4 regions of the Paucibacter sp. B51 genome follow, and region 2 is predicted to be linked to each of the others. Evidence: predicted binding sites of a transcription regulator. Region 2 holds the regulator's gene; each other region holds the start of a gene.
What was found. The regulator sigma-54, encoded in region 2, starts transcription at its own class of promoters, with help from an activator protein. The targets are predictions, from matches to a motif close to TGGCANGNAANCTGCTTT.
Positions count from the first base shown of each region.

Region 1: exaC (acetaldehyde dehydrogenase ExaC) is a predicted target of sigma-54. The motif match lies at 3,184-3,201, and genes of this name have one in related genera.
Region 3: OOB33_RS04890 (pilin) is a predicted target of sigma-54. The motif match lies at 4,961-4,978, and genes of this name have one in related genera.
Region 4: OOB33_RS14635 (PEP-CTERM sorting domain-containing protein) is a predicted target of sigma-54. The motif match lies at 4,589-4,606, and genes of this name have one in related genera.

Region 1 covers NZ_JAPIVN010000001.1:4,598,793-4,604,659, reverse strand. The annotation lists gene guaA (glutamine-hydrolyzing GMP synthase) at 1-1,456, shown strand, start outside; gene exaC (acetaldehyde dehydrogenase ExaC) at 1,556-3,076, opposite strand; gene OOB33_RS19410 (sigma-54-dependent Fis family transcriptional regulator) at 3,495-5,516, shown strand; gene OOB33_RS19405 (hypothetical protein) at 5,564-5,812, shown strand.
Region 2 covers NZ_JAPIVN010000001.1:1,338,639-1,344,505, reverse strand. The annotation lists gene lptA (lipopolysaccharide transport periplasmic protein LptA) at 1-415, shown strand, start outside; gene lptB (LPS export ABC transporter ATP-binding protein) at 412-1,221, shown strand; gene OOB33_RS05710 (RNA polymerase factor sigma-54) at 1,320-2,849, shown strand; gene OOB33_RS05705 (SGNH/GDSL hydrolase family protein) at 3,088-4,101, shown strand; gene OOB33_RS05700 (pre-peptidase C-terminal domain-containing protein) at 4,164-5,240, opposite strand; gene OOB33_RS05695 (THUMP domain-containing class I SAM-dependent RNA methyltransferase) at 5,634-5,867, shown strand, end outside.
Region 3 covers NZ_JAPIVN010000001.1:1,147,873-1,153,739, forward strand. The annotation lists gene OOB33_RS04880 (DEAD/DEAH box helicase) at 1-3,608, opposite strand, end outside; gene OOB33_RS04885 (MBL fold metallo-hydrolase) at 3,917-4,693, shown strand; gene OOB33_RS04890 (pilin) at 5,053-5,484, shown strand; gene OOB33_RS04895 (hypothetical protein) at 5,582-5,867, shown strand, end outside.
Region 4 covers NZ_JAPIVN010000001.1:3,403,158-3,409,024, reverse strand. The annotation lists gene murB (UDP-N-acetylmuramate dehydrogenase) at 1-168, opposite strand, end outside; gene OOB33_RS14650 (YajQ family cyclic di-GMP-binding protein) at 282-776, shown strand; gene OOB33_RS14645 (retropepsin-like aspartic protease family protein) at 769-1,425, shown strand; gene prsT (XrtA/PEP-CTERM system TPR-repeat protein PrsT) at 1,567-4,422, shown strand; gene OOB33_RS14635 (PEP-CTERM sorting domain-containing protein) at 4,755-5,630, shown strand; gene OOB33_RS14630 (isoaspartyl peptidase/L-asparaginase family protein) at 5,777-5,867, opposite strand, start outside.

The sequences.
Region 1 (5,867 bases), 3.3 Mb from region 2:
CTTGTCGGGCAGCCATGCCTCGACTTATGAGGACCACGAGCTGCGCGCACCGCAGGCCGTCTGGGACCTGGGCGTGCCGGTGCTGGGCATCTGTTATGGCATGCAGACCATGGCGGTGCAGCTGGGCGGCAAGGTCGAGTGGAGCGACCATCGCGAGTTCGGATACGCCGAAGTGCGCGCCCATGGCCACACCAAGCTGCTGGACGGCATCCAGGACCATGCCACGCTGGAAGGTCATGGCATGCTCAAGGTCTGGATGAGCCATGGCGACAAGGTCACCGCCATGCCGCCGGGCTTCAAGCTGATGGCCTCCACGCCCAGCTGCCCCATCGCCGGCATGGCCAACGAGGAGAAGGGCTATTACGCCGTGCAGTTCCACCCCGAGGTGACGCACACCGTCAAGGGCCAGGAAATACTGACCCGCTTCGTGCGCGACATCGCCGGTTGCAAGGGCGACTGGATCATGGGTGACTACATCGAAGAAGCCGTGGCCAAGATCCGCGAGCAGGTCGGCGATGAAGAAGTCATCCTCGGCTTGTCCGGTGGCGTCGATTCCTCGGTCGCCGCCGCCCTGATCCACCGCGCCATCGGTGACCAGCTGACCTGCGTCTTCGTGGACCACGGCCTGCTGCGCCTGAACGAAGGCGATATGGTCATGGACATGTTCGCCGGCAAGCTGCACGCCAAGGTCATCCGCGTGGACGCCAGCGAGCTCTTCCTGGGTCAGCTGGCCGGTGTGACCGACCCCGAGAAAAAGCGCAAGATCATCGGCGGCCTGTTCGTCGATGTCTTCAAGGCCGAGGCCGCCAAGCTCAAGGCGGCCGATGCCGGCGCCAAAGGCGCCAAGTGGCTGGCCCAAGGCACCATCTACCCCGATGTGGTGGAAAGCGGTGGCACCAAGACCAAGAAGGCCACCACCATCAAGAGCCACCACAACGTCGGTGGCCTGCCCGAGCAGCTCGGCCTGAAGCTGCTGGAGCCCCTGCGCGAGCTCTTCAAGGACGAGGTGCGCGCCCTGGGCGTGGCCCTGGGCCTGCCGCCCGAGATGGTCTACCGCCACCCCTTCCCGGGCCCCGGCCTGGGCGTGCGCATCCTGGGCGAGGTGAAGAAGGAGTACGCCGACCTGCTGCGCCGTGCCGACGCCATCTTCATCGAAGAGCTGCGCAATACCAAGGATGAAGCCACGGGCAAGAGCTGGTACGAGCTGACCAGCCAGGCCTTCACGGTGTTCTTGCCGGTCAAGAGCGTGGGCGTGATGGGCGACGGCCGCACCTATGACTACGTCGTGGCCCTGCGCGCCGTGCAGACCAGCGACTTCATGACCGCCGACTGGGCCGAGCTGCCTTACAGCCTGCTCAAGCGCACCTCGGGCCGCATCATCAACGAAGTGCGCGGCATCAACCGCGTCACCTACGATGTGTCCAGCAAGCCGCCGGCAACGATCGAGTGGGAATGATCTCTCAGGTCTTGAACCCCTGGTTCAAGTCCTGAGTGAACGCAAAAGGCGGCCCGCAAGGCCGCCTTTTTTTTGTTTCAACTCAGCAGCGCTGGCTGCTCAGAAGAAGCCAAGAGCATTGGGCGAATAGCTGACCAGCAGGTTCTTGGTCTGTTGGTAATGGTCCAGCATGGCCTTGTGGGTTTCGCGGCCGATGCCGGATTCCTTGTAGCCGCCGAAGGCCGCGTGCGCCGGATAGGCGTGATAGCAATTGGTCCAGACCCGGCCGGCCTGGATGGCGCGGCCCATGCGGTAGGCGCGGCTGCCGTCGCGTGTCCAGACGCCGGCGCCCAGGCCGTAGGGCGTGTCATTGGCGATCTGCAGGGCTTCGGCCTCGTCCTTGAAGGTGGCCACGGCCAGCACGGGGCCGAAGATCTCTTCGCGGAACACGCGCATATTGTTCGTGCCCTTGAACAGCGTGGGCTCGATGTAATAGCCGCCGGCCAACTCGCCCGACATCTGCTTGCGGCCACCGCCGATCAGCAGCTGAGCGCCTTCCTGCTTGCCCACTTCCAGGTAGGACATGATCTTGTCCATCTGCAGGGCTGAGGCCTGGGCACCCATCATGGTGTCGGTGTCCAGTGGGCTGCCTTGCTTGATGGCGGCCACGCGCTTGAGTGCGCGTTCGATGAAGCGGTCGTAGATCGACTCTTGAATCAGCGCCCGGCTCGGGCAGGTGCAGACCTCGCCCTGGTTGAAGGCGAACAGCACCAGGCCTTCGATGGCCTTGTCCAGGAAGGCGTCGTCCTGGGCCATCACATCGTCGAAGAAGACATTGGGGCTCTTGCCACCCAGCTCCAGCGTGGCCGGTATCAGGTTGCTGGCCGCCGCCTGGGCGATCACCCGGCCGGTGGCGGTGGAGCCGGTGAAGGCGATCTTGGCGATGCGCTTGCTGGTGGCCAGGGCCATGCCGGCTTCGCGGCCATAGCCGTTGACGATGTTGAGCACGCCGGGCGGCAGCAGGTCGGCGATCAGCTCGGTCAGCACCAGGATGCTGATCGGTGTCGATTCCGCCGGCTTGAGCACCACGCAGTTGCCCGCGCCCAGGGCCGGCGCCAGCTTCCAGGCCGCCATCAGGATGGGAAAGTTCCAGGGGATGATTTGCCCGACCACGCCCAGCGGTTCGTGGAAATGGTAGGCCACGGTGTGCTCGTCGATCTGGCTCAGCGCGCCTTCCTGCGCGCGCAGGCATCCGGCGAAGTAACGGAAATGGTCGGCGGCAAGCGGGATGTCGGCATTGAGGGTTTCGCGGATGGGCTTGCCGTTGTCCACGGTCTCGGCATAAGCCAGCAATTCGAGGTTGGCCTCGATGCGATCGGCGATCTTGAGCAGGATGTTGGCGCGGGTGGCGGCATTGGTGGCTGCCCACTGGGCCGTGGCGGCATGGGCGGCGTCCAGGGCCAGCTCGATGTCCTCGGCGGTGGAGCGGGCGGCGCGGGTGTAGACCTGGCCGCTGATGGGGGTGACGACGTCGAAGTATTCGCCCTTGACCGGTGGCACGAAGCGGCCCCCGATGAAGTTGTCGTACTGGGCTTTGTAGGCGAGCGTGGCGCCGGGGGTGTTGGGGCTGGCGTAAAGCATGTCGGTCTCCGTGTGTTGTGTTGGGGTCTCAAGGTCTGGGCCTGCTCCGTCTCCATCGCGGGTGCTGAGTTGCGGGGTTAGAGGCAAGCAGGCCAGCCGCAGGGTTTCTTGCATGGAGCGTGCCAAGGCCTAGGTTTGCGCGGAACTTGGGCACAAGGGCTGCTGCTGCGCGGGGCGAGACGGCTGGCCGCCTCGCTTGGCTGCGCACCGTGCCGCCCCACTGTCACGAAAGAGGACAGGTGGCCGCCTCGCGTGGCACAGCTTTCACGTCCACTTGTGCTGGAAGCGGGCAAAACCAGCCCAAGGGCTTGGCAAGTGCCGTGAGCCTGTTAAGGTCGTGCTGCGGCGCGGGTTTCAACACCTGAGCCGCGTCTGATTCAGAGCCCGTTCACAAGGGCCGATCACGGAGACACACGCGATGACTGCTGCCAATGCCTTGATGAGCTTGCGCACGCCGCCCAGCCGCCTGCGACAGGCGCGCCGGCAGCTGCTGGAAACCGGTGAGCTGGGCGCCGGCTTGCTCGATGCCCGACTCCATGCCAGCTGGCAGCGCAGCCGGGCCTATGGTCTGGCGCCCGAGGGGCGGCCGCAGGGTGTGCCACACGCGTCGGCCGCCCAGCTGGCGCGGGCCCTGGAGCAGCGCCGCGCCTTGCTGGCCCAGGCCCGGCCGGTGATGGAGTTTGTGGCCGAGCAGGTGAGGGCCAGCGACAGCCTGGTCATCCTGGCCGACCCGCAAGGCATGCTGCTGCACGCACTGGGCGACGATGGCTTTGCCGACAAGGCCGCACGGGTGGCCTTGCGGCCCGGCGCTGTCTGGCTGGAACAGTGGCGCGGCACCAATGCGATCGGCACGGCGCTGGCCGATGGCCGGCCGGTCGTCATCAACGGCGCCGAGCATTATCTGGAGCGCAATGGATTCCTGACTTGCGCCGCTGCGCCCATCGTCGACCCCAGCGGTGCCCTGCTTGGGGTGCTGGACATCTCGGGCGACCGCCGTGGCTACCACCCCCACACCCTGGGCCTGGCCCGCTCGGCCGCGCGCATGATCGAGCACCAGCTGTTTGTGGCCCGTCACGGCGGCGGCCTGGTGCTGCGGCTGCACAGCCGGCCCGAGGGGCTGGACACGGTCACCGAGGGCTTGCTGGCCCTGGCCGACGACGGCCTCATCCTCGGCGCCAACGGCTTGGGCCTCGAGTGGCTGGGCCTGGCGCCCAGTGCCCTCGGTCGCTGCACGGTGGAGGCGGCGCTGGGGCTGCGCATGCAGGAGCTGCTGGCTGATGTGCATGGTTCGCAGCCTCGGCGCCTGCAGCGGGTGGACGGCAGCTTGATCTACGGCCGGCTCGATGGTGCGCGGCCCCTGCAGCCCCGCCCACGCGTGGCGCCGCCGGCTGCCACGGCTTTGCTCACGACGGCATCGCCAGCGTCTGCGCCTGCCCCTGCCTCGGATGCACTGAGCGCGCTCGACACCGGTGACGCGGCCGTGCACAAGCTGATCGAGCGGGCGCGTCGCGTGCTGGCCAAGCCGATTGCCTTGCTCTTGCAGGGCGAGTCGGGTGTCGGCAAGGAGTTGCTGGCGCGGGCCTGCCACCAGAGCGGGCCGCGGCGCGCCGGGCCGTTTGTGGCCATCAACTGCGCGGCGCTGCCCGAGCATCTGATCGAGGCGGAGCTGTTCGGCCACCAGCCGGGCGCCTTCACCGGGGCGCTCAAGGATGGGGCGCCAGGGCTGCTTCGCCAGGCGCATGGCGGCACGCTCTTCCTCGATGAGATCGGTGACATGCCGCTGGCGCTGCAGGCGCGGCTGCTGCGGGTCTTGCAGGAGCGCCAGGTCTCTCCGCTGGGCGGTGGGCAGCCGGTGGCGGTGGACTTTGCGCTGATCTGCGCCAGCCATCGGCGCCTGCGCGAGGAGGTGGACGTGCAGCGCTTCCGCGAGGATTTGTACTACCGCATCAACGGGCTCAGCCTGCAACTGCCGCCGCTGCGCGAGCGCAGCGATTTCGCGGCCCTGGTGCAGCGCCTGCTGGCCGAGGCGGAGCCGAGCCGCAGTGTGAGCGTAGAGCCCGATGTGTTGGCGCTGCTCGCCCGCCATCGCTGGCCTGGCAATCTGCGCCAGCTGGCCAATGTGCTGCGCACCTGCTGCGCGCTGCTCGATGCCGACGAGGCGCAGATTGGCTGGAGCCACCTGCCCGACGACATGGCCGAAGAGTTGCAAGCCCTGGCGCGGGCTGAGCCTGTTCAGTCGGAGCAGGAGAAGGAGGAGGAGGCGGCGCCGCTGGAGCTGGACCTGCGCCTGGCCTCCAGCCGCTGCGTTCAGCAGGCCCTGGCCTTGGCCCAGGGCAACCGCAGCGAAGCGGCGCGCCGGCTGGGCGTCAGCCGCAACACGCTGTACCGCAAGATGCGCGAGGCGGGACTGGATGCGCGGCTGGATGGGGCGCTCGATTAGGCTGGTGGCTTCTGGAGCTTTTGTTTTCCGCAGGAGGCGGTGTTTCGATGCGCGCAGCGTTCAGCATTTTGGGTTTGGTGATCACCTTGGCGGTGGTCTTGTTCATGGTCAAGCAGCAGGCGCGTTCCTTGCAGCCTCCGGCGGCATCGGGCAGCCGGGCGGCGTCCGCTGCCGGGCTCGAGTCATCGGCCCCTGGCGCTGTGCAGGCCGGCGCCGTGCGCCCGGAGGCGGTGCGCCAGGAGCTGCAACAGTTGGTGGACCAGGCCGCAGCGCGCGCCTCCGAGGCTCAACCCTGAGTGGCACCGGCTCTGGCAAGGCGAGCAAGGGATTTCCCGGAGCGGGGCAGGGCGC
Region 2 (5,867 bases):
TGTGCGCGAAACCGGCGACGGCTACTACCAGGTCTATGCCAATGGCCAGACCGGCAAGCAGGTCAGCTTCCGCCAGGCGCGCGATGTGCCGGGCGAGGCCATCGAAGGCCTGGCCGACCAGCTCGAATACGACACCCGCAGCGACACCGTGCGCTTCATCGGCAATGCCGTGGTGCGCCGCCTGCAGGGCACGACGGTGGCCGACGAGGTGACCGGCGCAGTCATCCTGTTCGACAACCGCAGCGAGGTCTTCACCCTCGAGGGCGGCCAGACCTCGCCCCACCCGAGCGGCCGGGTCCGTGTGGTGATGATGCCGCGCGGCGGCGCGCCCGAGGCCGCCTCGGCACCCGCGGCCGCGGCCTCCGGCGTGCAACTCAAGCCCAGCACCAGCCTGAGCCCCCGCAAAGCGCCATGAGCAGCAGCAACAGCAGCGTCGCCAGCCCCCATCACGCGCCCGTGGCCGCCCTCGAATCCGGCCCGCGCAGCCGCCTGGAAGCCGAGGGCCTGGCCAAGAGCTACGGCGTGCGCCGCGTGGTCAAGAACGTGCATCTGGGCGTCAACAGCGGCGAGGTGGTCGGCCTGCTGGGCCCCAACGGCGCCGGCAAGACCACCAGCTTCTACATGATCGTGGGCCTGGTGCGCGCCGACGCCGGCGAGATCCACATCGACGGCCAATCGGTCGAGCACCTGCCCATCCACCAGCGCGCCCGCCTGGGACTGAGCTATCTGCCGCAGGAGGCCTCGATCTTCCGCAAGCTCACGGTGGAACAGAACATCCGCGCCGTGCTGGAGCTGCAGCGCGACGAGCAGGGCCGCGCGCTGAAAGAGCCGCGCATCAAGGAGCTGCTGGAAGCGCTGCTGCACGACCTCAGCATCGAGAAGCTGCGCGACAGCCCGGCGCCGGCGCTCTCGGGCGGCGAACGCCGCCGCGTCGAGATCGCCCGCGCCCTGGCCACGCAACCGCGCTTCATCCTGCTGGACGAACCCTTCGCCGGCGTGGACCCGATCGCGGTGCTGGAGATCCAGCGCATCATCGGTTTCCTGAAAGCGCGCCAGATCGGCGTGCTGATCACCGACCACAATGTGCGCGAGACCCTGGGCATCTGCGACCGGGCCTACATCATCAGCGAGGGCTCGGTGCTGGCCGAGGGCACGCCGGACGAGATCGTGGCCAACGCCGATGTGCGCAAGGTCTATCTCGGCGAACATTTCCGCATGTAGAGCCGGCCATGGATGCCTACACGCCCGCTGCCACGGCAGCCCCGCGCGGGGCTGATGCTGGGATTCCTGCATCTCACGACTGCCCCTGAGCCCGCGCCATGAAGCAGTCACTCCAGGTTCGACTGAGCCAGCATCTGGCCTTGACGCCGCAGCTGCAGCAATCGATCCGCCTGCTGCAACTGTCCACGCTGGAGCTGAATCAGGAAGTCGAGCAGATGCTGGCGCAGAACCCGCTGCTCGAAACCGAAGAAGACTTCTCCGTCGCCACGCCCGAGCTGCCCGAGCTGCGCCCGGCCAGCGCCGCCGAGGACAGCGGCGCCGACCGTGAGCTGGGCGGCGGCGCCGAGGCCGAGGCCACGCCCGAGCTGCAGGCCGAAGACTTCGGCAGCACCGAACGCGAGGACTGGGAGAACGGCACCGAGGGCGACGATTTCGACGGCATCCGCGAACTGCCCAGCAACAACGGCAGCGGCTCGGGCAGCAACGATGAAGACGGCGAACGCAGCGACCAGGAATCGGCCGAGATCAGCCTGCAAGAGCATCTGGTCCAGCAGATGGCCGGCATGCACCTCAGCGATACCGACCAGCTGGCGCTGCGCCTGCTGATCGATTCGCTCAACGAGGACGGCTATCTCGAGGACAGCCTGGAAGCCATCGCCGAGGCCCTGGTGCCGGACGGTGACGAGGACAGCGCCGCCGAGCGCGAGGAGCTGCTCGACCACCTGCGCATCGCCCTCAAATGGCTGCACCACATGGACCCGCCCGGCGTCGGTGCCCGCGAGCTGACGGAATGCCTGGAGCTGCAGCTGCGCCAGCTGCCGCGTAGCGCGCCGCAGGTGATCGCCATCATGATCTGCAAAAAGCACTTGGACCTGCTGGCCAAGCGCGACAGCCGCCGCCTGATGCTGCTGACCGGCGCCGACGATGCCTTGCTGCGTGAAGCGCAAGCCCTGATCGTGGCCCTGGAGCCCAAGCCCGGCCGGCGCTTTGCCCGCGGCCAGGCGCCGGCGGTGATCCCGGACGTGATCGTGCGCAAGGTCGGCCGCGAGCTGCGCGTCATCATCAACCCCGAGGTCGCGCCCAAGCTGCGCATCAACGAGCTCTACGCCAACGCCCTGCGCCAGACGCGCGGCGGCATCAGCAACAGCGCCCTGGGCGGCCAGCTGCAGGAGGCACGCTGGTTCATCAAGAACATCCAACAGCGCTTCGACACCATCCTGCGCGTCTCCACCGCCATCGTCGAGCGGCAAAAAGGTTTCTTCAGCCACGGCGCCGTGGCCATGAAGCCCCTGGTGCTGCGCGAGATCGCCGATGAGCTGGGCCTGCACGAATCGACCATCTCGCGCGTGACCACGGCCAAGTACATGGCCACGCCCTTCGGCACCTTCGAGCTCAAGTATTTCTTCGGCTCGGGCCTGTCCACCGAGGCTGGCGGCGAGGCCTCCAGCACCGCCGTGCGCGAGCTGATCAAGCAGTTCATCGCCGCCGAGAACCCGGCCAAACCCCTGTCCGACAGCGCCCTGGCCAGCATGCTGGAAGAGCAAGGCATCCAGGTCGCGCGCCGCACCGTCGCCAAATACCGCGAAGGCATGCACATCGGGACGACGACGATGCGGCGGGTGGTTTGAAGCTTGAAGCTTGAAGCTTGAGTGAACGGGTGAATCAGTGAACTGGTGAACCACACCCCACGATTCACCATTCACCATTCACCATTCACCATTCACCATTCACCTGTTCACCTGTTCACCTGTTCACCCGTTCACCCGTTCACCCCCAAACGTGAACACGCACACCGATTTCAGGTGATTCCCATTTCGAGACATGCCATCATGCCGCTGACTTGGATCGTTACTTGAAAGGTCTGCCGTGAACACCACCCTCCGCTCCCCGGCCGGCGCACGCCTGCCCGCGCTGCTGATACTCGCCGCCAACCTGGCCTGGGCCGCCCCCACCCAAGCTCAGGCTCAGGCCACAAGCAGCAGTGCCGCCACCAGCTACAGCCGCGTGATCGCCTTCGGCGACAGCCTGTCGGACAACGGCAATTTCTACCGCGCCACCAGCGGCGCCGTGCCCCAGCCGGGCAACTATTTCCAGGGTCGTTTTTCCAACGGCCAGGTGGCCGTCGAGCACCTCGCCCAAGGCCTGGGCGTGAGCCTGCAGGATTACGCCTGGGGCGGTGCCCAAACCGGCTGGCTCAACGGCGCGGCGGTGGCCGCAGGTGCCCCAGCCGCCTTGCAAAACACCGGCATGCTCTCGCAAGTGGGCGCCTTCCAGTCCGGCCTGGCCGGCTCGGCCGCCGACAGCCAGGCCCTTTACGTGCTCTGGGGCGGGGCCAATGATTTCCAGTACCTGGGTTTCTCGCAGGCCACGGCGCAAGCGGCCATCCAGAACCTCAGCAGCGCGGTGCAGACCCTCTACGGCCTGGGTGCGCGCAACTTCCTGATGCCAGGCCTGCCGGACCTGGGCCAGACACCGGCCGGCCTGTCCTCCGGCCTCTCGGGCCAGCTGCACCAGCTCTCCCTGGGCTTCAACTTTGGCCTGAATCAGGCCATCGGCCAGCTGCGGGCCCTGCCCGGCATTGACATCCGCTATTTCGACGTCCTGGGCACGCAGCAAACCCTGGTCGACAACGCGGCGCTCTACGGCTTCAGCAATGTCACGCAAGCCTGCTTCACCGGCTATGTCGGCCAGCCCGACGGCAGCACCTGCAGCAGCCCCGAGAGTTATATGTACTGGGACCGCATCCACCCGACCACGCTGACCCACAGCTACCTCGGCCAGGGCATGCTGGCCGCCGTGCCGGAACCGCAGACCTGGCTGCTGATGGGCCTGGGCCTGGCAGCCCTGGGTCTGCGCGCCGGTCGCCAGCGCCGCAGCTGAAAAGGCAAGGGCCGGTCGCCTGGAGCACCGGCCCCGAAGCTGGCGGCCAGCGCCGCCTGGCTTCAGCTCAAGGTCGCCAGCAGGCGCGCGTTGTGGACCGGGGCGTAGGCATTGAGCAGCAGATAGTAGGTGCCCGCCACGGGTGAGGCGAAGGTGATGGTTTCTGCATTGCTCGAGCCATCGGATTTCTTGTCATACACCGTGGTGCTCGGCGCCGATGCCAGGCGGGCATAGAGATCGCCATCGCCCGTGCCCCCGGAAAGCTGAAACTTGAGCTGCCGACGGCCCGGCGGCACCTGGATGCTGTACAGCCGCGACTGACGCAGGCCCAGGCTGACGGTCTGAGCCTGGCCGCTGACCAGGGGCGTGACGTTCTGGCTGTTGCCCATGCCGATGGCTGAGCGCCTCACCCCCACATCGATGGTGCCGGTGTAGGCATTGCCACTCTTGCTGACCTGCACGATATAGCCGGCGCCGCCATCACTGGCGTAGATGCTGTCGGCCTCGTTGCGGGTGCGTGGCGCGCCTTGCTGGTAGATGGGAAAGCTGCGGAACACCTCATCCGCCGTGGCGGCGTTGAAGTAGAGCTGGGCCACGAAGACATCGGGCAGATTGCGGCCATCGTCGTTGGGCCGGATGTTGCGCGCCGCGCTCTGGATGGAGAAATGGATGTGCAGGGCCCGGCCGCTGTAGCTGCCTGGAAACAGGGTCAGGAACTCGGCCACGCCGTCGGCACCGGTCTTCTGGTAGCCGCGGCAGAAGTTCTGCCCCTGGGTGCCGAAAGGGGCATAGCTGGAGTAGAGGCCCGTGGCCTCGCAGCTCCAGATGTCGACCACGGCACCCGGAATCGGCGCGCAGTTGTTCTCCAGATCGAGCACGCGCAGGCGCAGGGTCAGCGGAGCGCCGGACTTGGGCGTGGTGTTGCCGCTGGTGTTGGCGCGCAGATCGCGGCGCTCGGCGGCGCTGATGTTCGGGTAGGGCCCGGCGGTCGATTCCGTGTCTGCCTTGCAGGCGGCCGCGGCGGCACCGTAGGGCGTCTGCGACTGACTGCTGGCTTCCTTGCTGCCGAGCGCGGCCACCGAGGCCACGCCCATGAGCTTGAGCGCCTGGCGGCGCGGAGAGGGTGTGTGCTGAGACATGGTGATGAGGCTTTCTTTCACAGAGTGACTCCGGCCGAGCGGCGCGGACTCTTGTGAAGTGCGGCGCCGCACCGGCGCTGAGAGCCGGGGTGGTGGATGGAGAACGCCGAAGGCGAGCCGGCAGATCGATCCCGGCCGCCCGCGGGCCACGTCCTTCATGCGCCGCGACCAGGTCCAGCTTCGGTCCTTGACGTCGGAGATGCACGTTATTCAGCGCCCGCAGCACAAGATTGACCGCAGCCGCGCCGCCTGAATACAGGGTTATCTCGAATTTCTGGGCGGAGCTGTCAGAGTTGACAGGGTGACTTGGCGACAGACTTCGCGCCGGATTCCGCCCAAGTGCTGCAGCCGAGGGCTGCGGCCCTCCCTCGCCATTCCTGGGACAATCGGCCCATGGCCGCCAAAGAACCCCCCAAAGACCTGTACCACCTCTTCGTCTCCTGCCCCTCGGGCGTGGAGCGCCTGCTCGACGAGGAAGTGCGGGCCATCCTGCCCAAGACCCATATCGAGGTGCTGCGCGGCGGCATCGCGCTGAAGAGCGATCTCGAGGGCGTGATGAAGCTCAACCTCGAATGCCGGCTGGCCCAGCGCGTGCTGATCGAGCTGGTCTCGGGCGGCTACCGCCAC
Region 3 (5,867 bases), 190 kb from region 2:
ATGGGCGCGGGCTGGCCGGCCTTGGCGGCGGCGGACACGGCCTCTTGCGCGTTGCGGCGCAGGGCTTCCAAAAAGGCTTTCTCCTCAGCGCTGGGCTGCACCAGATGGACGATCTCGGTGCGGGGCGGCAGGTCTTGCAGCACCTGCTGCTTGGTCCGGCGCAGCAGGAAGGGCGAGACCAGGCGGCGCAGGCGCTGACGGGCGGCGCCGTCTTTCTGCTTCTCGATCGGCGTGGCGAAGCGTTCGTTGAACTGGCGCGTGCTGCCGAGCAGGCCGGGGTTGATCAGGTTCATGATGGACCAGAGATCGGCCAGGCGGTTCTCGACCGGCGTGCCCGAGAGCGCCAGGCGGAAGCCGGCCTGGAACTCCGCCACCGATTGCGCTCGCTTGGTGGCCGCGTTCTTGAGCGCCTGCGCCTCGTCCATCACCAGGGTGGCCCAGGGCTTGGCGGCCAGCAACTCGCCATCGATCTGACCTAGGGCATAACTGACGATCAACACGTCACCGGCCTCGGCGTTGGCGATCAGGCCAGCGCGGTCGGCGTCTTCGCCGTAAATGCTGCAGCGCAGGCTGGGCGCGAACTGGGCGGCCTCGGCCAGCCAGTTGCCGCAGACCGAGGTGGGCGCCAGCACCAGGGCTGGGCCGAGGGCGGCGCGTTCCAGCAGCAGGGCCAAGGTCTGCACCGTCTTGCCCAGGCCCATGTCATCGGCCAGGCAGGCGCCCAGACCGGCTGCGGCCAGTCGGCTCATCCACTGGAAGCCCTCCAGCTGGTAGCCACGCAGCTCGGCGCGCAAGGCCTTGGGCAGGGCCGGTGTTTGCTGTGCCGCCTGGGACAAGGCGTCCATGCGCGCGCGCCAGGGCGCGTCACCGGCCACGGCCATGCCGTCCAGCGTGTCCTCCAGCCAGGAGGCGGCCGCGGGCGGCAGCTGCAGCTGGTCTTTCTTGCTCTGCAGCACGGCATCGAGCTCGCGCAGCTGCTGGCGCAGCTGTTCGCTCAAGGCCAGGTATTCGCCCTCGGCCAGGCGCACAAAGCGGCTGCGCGATTCGCGCGCCAGCTTCATCAGCTCTTGCAGGCCCAGCACGCGCGATTCATCGAGTTGGGCGCTGCCGCTCAGGCCCAGCCAATCGCGGCCGCTGCTCACCGAGACGCTCATCGCCGGGCTGGCCAGGGGCGTCACGCGCAGCGGCTTGCCTTTGGGCCAGTCGAGCGCGGCGATACCGGGCAGGCTGGGCAGGCGCTCGACGGCGCGCAACGCGTCCTCGGCATCGAGCAATTGCCAGGGCGACTCGGGCGCCTGCTCGGGGTCGAGGAAGGGCAGAGCCTCCAGCACGGCCGCGCGCGCCTCGGCCTCGGCCTGCAGGTCGCGCTCGGTGGCCAGGCTCAAGCCTTCGTGCATGCACATCAGGCGCGCCCGGCCCTGGCCCGGCGTGACGGCCGGCCCGAAGTGGCCGAAGGGCTGGGCCACCAGCTGCAGCTGCAAGCCCTCGCCCAGAGGCTGAAGCCGGGCCCGCAAGCGGCTGTCGCCCGGCACCAGCTGGCCGGCGGCGGCATCGCTGTGCAGCTGGAAATGGGCGCTCAGCACCTGCAGCGCGGCGCCCAGCTCGGCGGTGGCGCTGACCGGCACGGTCCAGCCCTGGGCGACCAGCTCGGCGACGCGGCGCTGAGCATTGCTGATGCGGATCAGGCGCGCATGCTGCGGCCCGTCGCGCAACACGCGCAAGGCGTCGCGCTTGGCCAGCTCGGTGTCGTGGCTGTTGCCCAGCCAGCCGAACAGGCGCGGTGGCTCGCTGGCGATCAGGGGCGGGTGGATGTGGAACTCAAAGTGCTCGGCGCCGCTGGCCGCATCCCGGCGCCGGCGCACCTCCAGCTCGGGCTGCGCTTCGACAAGCTCCACCCATTGACCCGGCGCGTCGGCAAACATCAGGGCGGGGTGGCCGATCAGGGCGACCGCGGCTTGCGACACATCGAGCTGCCAGCTGTTGGCGCCGCCGTAGAGGCTGCGTTCGATGTGGCGCAGCACGGCGTTGTCACGCGCATGGGCGGCGCCGTTCTTTTTCAGCTTGCCCAGGCTGATCTCTTTCAGTTTGAGCGCAGCGCGCGCGCCGATGCTGCGCTCGAAGGGTTCGACATCCTGCACACGGCCATGGGCGTCCAGGCTCAGGGCCCAGGCCAGCTCGGGGCCGTCGGCGCTGGTCTTGCCACCCTTCTTCTCGTCACCCAGGGTGGCGATGGCGGCCAGGGCGTCTCGCCAGGGCTCGCGCGGGGCGCCGAGAAAACTCTGCGGCGGCGCTTGGCTTTGCAGGTCCAGTGCGATGGGCCCCAGCTCCAGGCGCTCGGCCGCGGCGGCCACCCAGGCCGCCAGCCAGAGCTGGCCGCTGCCGGCCAGGCGCTGCACCAGGGCCTGGGCCGCTGCCGGCGCCCATCCCGGGGCTTCGGTCTGCGCCCAGGCGGCCAGCAGCAGGCGGTCGGCCGCCTGGCCCAGGCTGTGCTCGCGCGCCTCCAGCGCGGGCAGATAGGCCAGGCAGCTGGGGTCCAGGCTGTCGGCCCCGAGGCGGCTGCCGATGACATGGGCCCAGCGGCCCCAGCCCTCGTGGGCTGAGGGCTTGCGCGAGCCCGATTCGGCGATGCAGAACTTGTGCGCCAGGGTCCAGGCCCCGGCATCGGCCTGGGCCAGCAAGCACATCACATAGACCCGCGACAGCTCGGGCGACAGGGCCTCGCGGCGTGCGCCGCTGGCCTTGCGCACGTCTCTCATGGTCTGTTCAAACAGCGCGGCGGCCTCGGCCCAGCGGCCCTGGGCTGCGGATTCGGCCGCATCGAAGCCGGGCCGGCTGGGGCCGTGCACGCCCTCCAGCAGGCTGCGCATGCCGCTGAAATCGAGCGCTTGGGCGCGGGCCTCGGCCAGCTGGCTGCGCAGCTCGGGCGTCAGCTCCCGGCTGCGCGAACTTCCCCCGTGGCCGTGGCTGTCGAGCAGCCAGGCTTGCATCTGCCGGGCGCGCGGGTCGGCGGCGGGCAGCAGGTCCAGGCAGAGGGCCAGCAGCTCGCTGCGCAGCGCGCTGTCCATGCGCGCCATGGCCTCGGGCAGCCAGGGTTCGCTGAGGACTTTGCAGATCAGCAGGGGCTGGTCGAGCAGCTCCAGGCTGCCTTGCAAGCCCTGGCGGAATGCCGCCTGGCTGAGGCCGGCGTGCAGGTAGAGGCGCAGCAGCACGGCTGCTTCTTCGTCGGTGCGCAGGGTCAGCCAGCTGATGGGGCGGGTCACCTCGCCGTAGGCGCCGCTGAGCATCCAGGCCAGACGCTGCCAGTAGGGCGGCTGGGCGGCGGGCGGGTGCCGCAGCAGCTCTTGCAGGCGCGCGGCATGCTGCTGCAGATCGGCACGGTAGCCGTGGCCGGGGCGCTGTTCGATCAGGCCTCGGGCCTTGAGCAGCTTCAAGGCTTCGCCGATTTCGACGGCATGCAGATCGGCCCCGCCCGCGGCCAGCCACTGCGCCAGCCCGGCCGCACCGCGCGTGCCACCGCTGAGCAGCAGCGCATCGAGCACGGCCTGCTCGATCTCGCCCAGGCCCGGCGTGGCAGTGGCGTCAAGGGGCAGGGCAGCGTTGGAGGTCATGGGGTGGGCCGGAGGGAGACATGCGAACAGCACGAGGGGCGCGCGAGGGGCGCGAGCGTGCAGCAGCACAGTATGCCAAGCGGCCCCAGTCACGCCTCGATGCCGCAGACCGGCCTATCGGTCCCGTGCAGCAAATCACGGCGCCGCGCTGCCCGGCAAGGGCCGGAGCACTTTCTCAGTCGCAAGCCGGTAATGCTCCCTTGTTTCGATGCCGGGGCTCAGTACATTGGAGGGCCCTGTCAACGGCACCGGTTTTTTCCCCTCCGGGATCGGCGCCAAGACGGCTTTCCCGCCCACTGATGCTCCCCATGAAAATTCGCGTCCTCGGCTGCTCGGGTGCCATTGCAGCCGGCTTCAAGACCACCGCTTTCTTGCTCGACGACGATGTGCTCATCGACGCCGGCACGGGCGTGGGCGACCTGGCGCTCGACGAGCTGGCGCGCATCGACCACATCCTGGTCACCCATTCCCATCTGGACCATGTGCTGTCCATCCCGCTGCTGGCCGATTCGGTGCTGCGCCTGCGCGCCGAGGCGGGCCGGCCGCCGATCCAGGTGCATGGCCTGCCTCAAACCCTGCAGGCGCTGCGCCAACACATCTTCAACGGCGTGATCTGGCCCGATTTCACCCGGCTGCCCAGCGCCGAGCGGCCGGTGCTGAGCCTGCATGCTTTTGAAGTGGGCGAGGTGCTGGAGCTGGGTGGCCGCCGCGTCGAAGTGCTGAGTGCCGCTCACACCGTGCCGGCCTGCGGTTTTGCCATTGCCGGCCTGCGCGGCCATTGGGTCTTCACCGGCGACACCGGCCCCAATCCGGCGCTCTGGGCCCGCCTGGCCCAGTTGCAGGTCAGCCATCTGGTGATCGAAACCGCCTTCAGCAACGACGAGCAAAGCCTGGCCGACCTCAGCCGCCACCTCAGCCCCGCCCGCCTGGGCGTGGAACTGGCCCAGCTCGCCGGCAGCGTGGCCGTGCAGATCACCCACATCAAACCCGGCGAAGGCCTGGCCGTCATGGAAGAAATCGCCGCTCTGGCCAGCCGCCACCGAATCGAGGCATTGGTGGCTGGGATGGTGATGGATCTGGATTGAGTGGAGTGCCCGCCGACGTTCGCCGAGCGTGATCTCGGCGCCACTCGTTGGCCAAGCTTCAGCAAAAACGGCAACCTCTGGGTTGCCGTTTGCTTTGGCACCTCGTCTTCTGACCGACTGCGGGCAGTCAGCACCGGCCTGACAAAAATTGTCAGGTCACTCTTTGCGTCACCGTCCATCAGGTCTCAACTGACCAAAATTGTCAGTCGCACCGCTCGCCGGCCCGCGGTTCGTGCCAAATTTCACGCCAAGTAGCTCTGGGCATGCTGGCACGACCCCTGCATTCAGGGGGGGCGTTCCCTCTTCTTTGTTTCTTTCATTCGTTCCCTGTCCCGTTCAACCCCGTAGGAGTACCCATCATGAAGCGCGTTCAACAAGGTTTCACACTGATCGAACTGATGATCGTCGTGGCGATCATCGGCATTTTGGCGGCGGTGGCGATTCCGCAGTACAAGGACTACACCTCGAAGTCGAAAGCAGCATCGGCGCTGGCCAGCTTGAATGCGTACAAGCAAGGCGTGGCTCTCTGCGCTCAAGAAACGGGCGCCTTGACGAATTGCGACTTGGGCGCGAACGGGGTTCCCGCAACCATGGCCACCGCGTTGGTCTCCGAAGTGGCCGTTGCCGACGGTAAGATCACTGCGACGATTCCTGCCAATGCCATGGGAAATTCTTCGGCAGGCACGATCGTCTTGGAACCGACCAATGGTGATGCAGCGATTACTTGGAAGATTACTTCGACGAATATGCCTGCTGCGGTCACGGCTGCATTGTCAAAGAATAATTCCTGATTTCGATCAGATTTGTCTTTCATGAAAAGGGGCTTCGGCCCCTTTTTCTTTGTGCAACTATCTCGCAGATCCAAAGTTGGATTGGTCCTTAGTCCGAATGCAAGCAATTTCATCACGCCGCCTGCCCTTCGTGCTTGGTATTGCCGTTGTCGTCTGGGCATTGTTCATGGCACGTCCGTATACAGGTTTGCGGCATGACGGAATTTTGTACATGGGGCAGGTGCTTCAGGCGCTGGCCCCAACAGTACTGGCAGGTGATCTGTTTTTTGCGCACGGCTCGCAAGATCGCTATTCGATTTTTAGCGGGTTGATGGCCCCATTGGCTCAGCATTTTTCTTGGGCCGGGATACAGTTTTTTTGGCTTTTGGTGGCCCAGATTGCCA
Region 4 (5,867 bases), 2.1 Mb from region 2:
CAGATTGCTGCCGCCGCCGAGCACAAACTTGGGTGCACGGCCCAGCTCCGGGTGGTCCACCACACGGCGCACATCGGCCGCTTCGCGGATGCGCACCAGGCGCCGTGCCGTGGCCGGCAGGCCAAAGGTATTGCAAGACTTGAGATTGACATCGCGCTCCACCCGCAAGGCGGGGGTGGTCAGCTCATTCGGGGGATTTACAGCGGGTTGCGACATGGCAGAATTTTCCCAGATCAAGGCGGACTCTCCCGCCCTCCACCAGAAATAAGAAGCCCATCCATATGCCCAGTTTTGACACCACCCTTGAAGCCGACATGGTCAAGATCCGCAACGGGGTCGACAACAGCATCAAGGAAATCAGCACCCGCTTCGATTTCAAGGGCACGGCTGCCGAAGTCACCCTGAAGGAAAAAGAGAAGGAAATTCACTCGGTGGGCGAGAGTGACTTCCAGTTGGAGCAGATCGAGGCGGTGCTCTACGCCAAGCTGGTCAAGCAAGGCGTGGTCATCAGCTTCCTGGACAAGCAGGACAAGGTCGAGAAGCTCGGCGGCGACAAGGTGCGCCAGGTCTACAAGATCAAGAACGGCATCGAGTCCGACCTGGCCAAGAAGATCGTCTCGGCCATCAAGAACAGCAAGATCAAGGTGCAGGCCTCCATCCAGGGCGACACCGTGCGGGTCACTGGCAAAAACCGTGACGACCTGCAAGTGGCCATCAACATGCTCAAAAAAGAGATGGCCGATGTTCCGCTCGACTACGGGAATTTCCGTGATTAAGAGCTCATGTGCGGGCTTGGGGCTGCTGCTGACGGCAACGCTGAGCTTGAACGCTCAGGCCCAGGTGGTCAGCTTCAACGGCAGCTTGGGTGCCAAATCGGCCCTGCTGCTGATTGATGGCGAGCCTCGCACCGTTCCCGTGGGCGAAACCGTGCGGGGCGTGAAGCTGCTGTCACTGGCCGACGCCCAAGCCGTGGTCGAGATCAAAGGGCGCCGCGTCAACCTCGTCCTCGGAGCCTCGCCGGGCCGGGTCGGTGACGGCGCCGCAGCGGCCAACACCGGCCGCAAGATCGTGCTGTCGTCAGGCCATGGCGGCCACTTCACCACGGTTGGCAATATCAATGGCCACTCGACCCAGTTCCTGGTCGACACCGGCGCCACCGCCATCTCCATCAGTCAGTCCGAAGCCGAACGCATGGGCCTGCGCTACCGCGAGGGCCGTCGCACCATGACGCAAACCGCAAACGGCATCATTCCGGCCTACGCGCTGATGCTGGATTCCGTGCGCATTGGCGACGTCGAGGTGCGAGGTATTGAAGCCATCGTCGTGCCCAGCCAGATGAGCCATGTGCTGCTGGGCAACAGCTTTCTGACCCGCTTCCAGATGAAACGGGACAATGACGTGCTGACGCTGGACCTGCGCTACTGATGCCGCAGGCGTTTGCGCTCAAAATGGCCGTCAGGTCCGCACGCTCGACCCACGGCATGTGGCGCGAAGAGCGCATTCGAAACACCTCTCTCCCGGTATAAATTCCGCCCGCCTCGACAGGCGCTTGACGATACTTCGCCCATGCGATCCAAACACCAGCCCACTCCTTCGTCTTCGCCCTCGTCGACCCCGTCCCTGGCTCCGCGTCTGCTTCGCCCTCTGGTGCTGGGCCTGCTGCTCTTGAGCGGCTCCCCCTGGAGCCTGGCGGCGGCCGACAAGGCCTCGACCTATTACGAAGACGGCCTGCGTCGATTCGAGCGAGGCGATCTGCCGGGTGCCATCATCCAGCTGAAGAACTCCATCCAGGAGGACCAGAAGATGCTGGCGGCGCACCTGCTGCTGGGCAAGGTGTTGCTGGGCCAGGGCGAGTTGAAGGCTGCTGAAGCGGCGCTGGAAGAAGCGCTGAAGCAAGGCGTCAGCCGCAGCGAGGTGGCGATCCCGCTGGCACAAATCTATCTGCTGCTGGGTGATCGCAAGAAGCTGATCGACCAGATCACCACCAGTGGCCTGCCCACCCAAGCTCAGGCCGAGGTCCTGACCTTGCGAGGTTCGGCCTACGCCATGTCTGGCAATGTCACCCAGGCTGCCAAGAGCTTCGCCGAGGCCAAGGCCTTGAATCCCCGCTCGGGCAGCCCCTGGACAGCCGAGGCACCCATGCTGCTGCGCCTGGGCGAGCGAGACAAGGCCAAGGCCTCGGCACTCAAGGGCACCGAGCTGTCGCCCAACGAAGCGGGCGCCTGGTACACCCTGGGCACGATCTTGCAAGGTCAGCAAGACCTGAAGGGCGCCCTGGCGGCCCAAGAACGCGCCCTCAAGATCAATCCCAAGCAGGTCGACGCCCGCGTGGCACGTGCTTCCCTACTGATTGGCCTGAATCAGGAGGCCGAGGCCAGCAAGGACCTGGCCCAACTGGTGGAATGGGAGCTGGAAGACCCTCGCGCCTCATTTCTGCGCGGCTTTCTGGCCAACCGCAAAGGCGACCTTGCCACCGCCAAGACCGCCTTCGCCAATGCGGTGGACCTGATCGACGCCATTTCCCCTGAAGTTCTGGCGGGCAACGACCCTTTGCTGCTGGCCGGAGCAATGTCGCACCGTGCCCTGGGCAACCCGGAGAAGGCGCGCGGCTATCTCGACATCCTCCTGGGCTTGAACAGCAAGAACTACGCCGCACAGGTGATGCTGGCATCCATCCTGGTCGACACCCGAGACTACGGGCGGGCCATGGTTTTGCTGGAAGCCGCACAGCGCATCAATCCGGAAGACCCGCAGGTCTTGTTCCTGCTGGGCACGGTGAACATGGCTCGCAAGCGCTATGTCCAGGCGAGTGAGTTTTTCGAGAAGTCGGCCGCCCGCAGCGGCTCGGCCTCGGCCATCCGCGAGCTGGGCTTCAGCCAGTTGAGCCTGGGCCAGGACAAATTGGGCCTGGCCAATCTGGAGAAAGCCTTCGCCGCCACACCGGGCGATGGCCGCGCTGGCATTCAGTTGGCCAACGTCTACCTCAACCAAGGCCAGACCGCCAAGGCCTTGCAGACCGCCCAAGCCATCGTCAAGCGCGAGCCCGACAACCTGACCATGCTCAACTTCCTGGGCAATATCAAAGGCAGGGCCGGTGACAAAAAGGGCGCTCGCGACACCTTCCAGCAGTTGCTGCAGAAAGACCCGAACTTCCGCCCGGCGGCCGTCAATCTGTCCTGGCTGGACATGGAAGAAAGCAAGTTCGATCCGGCGCGCAAACGACTGGAGAAGCTGCTGGAAGGCGGCAACAAGGATGATGCCGAGTTGCTCTACCAGCTGGCGATCCTCGAGCTGCGCGCCAAGCGCCCCAATGAAGCGATCGCCCACCTGCGGCATGCCCACGAGGTGCAGCGCGTTGACGCGCGCCCGGGCTTGATGCTGGTGGAGCTTTACATGGAACAACGCCAGGCAGACCTTGCTCTGCCCCTGGCCAAGAGTCTGGCCGCCAACTATTCCGGCAAGCTTCCCGCCTTGCTGTCGCTGGCTCGTGTCTACCTGGCCTTGAACGACGGCAGCAACGCACGCCAGGTGCTGCAAGAGGCCACCCGCGTGGCGGACTTTGATGCACAGGAGCAGGTCAAGATTGGACGTATGCAACTGGCTGCAGGCAATGTCGATGGGGCCACTTACAACGTGCAAAAGGCATTGCAGTCGCAGGCGGGCGACCTCGGCGCCCTGCTCTTGCAGGTCGAGGTGGAAGCTCGCCGCGGCGATCCCGCCAAGGTGGATGCCGCCTTGAAGACGTTGAACAACACCCACCCAGGCAAAGTGCAAACAACGCTGGTTGGCGCCCATGTGGCCATGTCGCGTGGTCAATTCCCTGCCGCTCAAGCTGGCTACCGCACCGTGTTCGAGAAAGAACCGAGCACGGCCAATGCGATTTTGCTGGCGCGCTCCATGGTGGCCGCAGGTGAGCTGGACAAGGCCCTGCTCATGCTGGAGGGCTGGGCCCGCAAAGCGCCCAATGACATCACCGCCCTGAAGGCCGTCGCGGGCGTGCAAATGCAAGCGGGCCGAAATGAAGCTGCGAAAAAGAACTACCAACAGATTCTGGCCTTGCAGCCAGGCGACATCGGCATTCAACTCAATTACGCCCAACTTCTGCATCGCATGGGCGACGCTGGAGCCGTCGCTGCAGCCGAGAAGGCCTTGAAGCAGGCGCCCGGCAACGCGGATGCAGCCGATACCTTGGGCTGGATCTTGGTGCAGCGCGGCAATATCGAGGGCGGCCTGCGTCATTTGCGTGAGGCTCGCCTGCGCAGCCCCGGCAATGGCGAAATCCGCTTTCACCTGGCCTTCGCCTTGGCCAAGCTGAACCGCAAAGCAGAAGCCAAGGAAGAACTGAGCGCTGCGCTCAACGCCCAACCCAAGCTGCCGATGACGCAGGAAGTCAGCCGTTTGAAACTGGAACTCGGTCTGTGATCACGGCTCCAGTCTGGCGCCCTGACGCCAATACGGCAAATCAAGCCCAGAATATGTAAGCCAAACGGCCTATTCGAATATCCAAACCAAGGCCAATTGACCGAGACATTACTCACGCCCCTCGATATCGGGGGTTCTCTTGCTACGGATTGAACAGGCAGAATCCGGGCATGAAATTGGTATTGAGTATTTGCTTGGGTAATTGGCTGCAACTGTGAATTTTTTACAGTCCCTCAACACCCCCCGGTTCGCGGGATTGTTGGAAGCCAAGGGCCGAGTAGGATGCAATCCAAGATTTCCGTAACACCATCTACGCCGACAGGGTCCACACCATGAACTACGCTGCCACAGCGACAACTACCACCGGTCGATTTGCGTCTTTTGCCGCAACGGCTCTGTTCGTGGTGGCCGCCGGCTCCGCTTACGCTCAAGGCGCGACGACCGTGACCAAGGCGACTGGCTCCGGCTCTTCGCTGATCGAGACCCACTCGCTGGTGTTCGGCAACACCAGTGCCCGCGACACCGGTCTGGGTGCTTGGAAGGTCAATGAAGGCACAAGCAATGCACTGGGCGCCAACAGCTTCTGGGTTTACTGCCTGGACCCGCTGAACAACTACCTCTCGCCGGACACTTATGACAAGGTATCGCTGAACAACTTCGTCAATGGCTACCAGGCCACGCCCGGCGGCGCCACCATGGGCTACGCCTCGATCTTTGCGGGCGCCAACTACCAGGCGACAGGCATCAAGGGCATGTACGACGACTCGACCACGACGACCAGCCGCGTCCTGGCCGACTTGACCAACTTGTTCGAGCACGCCTACTCTGACAGCCTGACTTCATCGACCAAATCGGCCGCCTTCCAGTTCGCCATCTGGGAAATCCTGGGCGACGGCGCCGGCAAGAGCTCCGACAAGAAATACTACAGCGCCGCCTACACCAACAGTGGCCTGGACGTGAACGAGACCGGTACATCGTTCAAGAACCAAGTGGACGTTTACCTGGCAGGTCTGAATGGCACCTGGGCTGCCGGCCTGACTGGCACAACGAACTACACCTTCTCGGTCTACAACCCGAACCCGAGCGGCTCGGGCCAAGCCCTGATCCGCGCAACCGCACGCGCCGTGCCGGAGCCTGGTTCGCTGGCACTGGTCAGCTTGGCTGTGTTCGGCGTGGTTTACACCCGCCGCCAAAGCAAGAAGCACTGATGCAAAGGGCTGGGCCATCCAGCCCGGCCATCAACAGAAAGAAGCGGCCGCGGGCCGCTTTTTTCATGTCTTTGTCGAATCTCAGACAAGCAGTCATTAAGTGCGCAAAGGAGCAAATCAGCCTGCGTGCCGATGCCTCAGCACAACTACTCTGAGCGATAGACCGCCACCACGGGCTCGCCGGCAGCCACCCGCGCATAACCCCGATACATCCCCTCGGAGTTGAATGGCAGACAT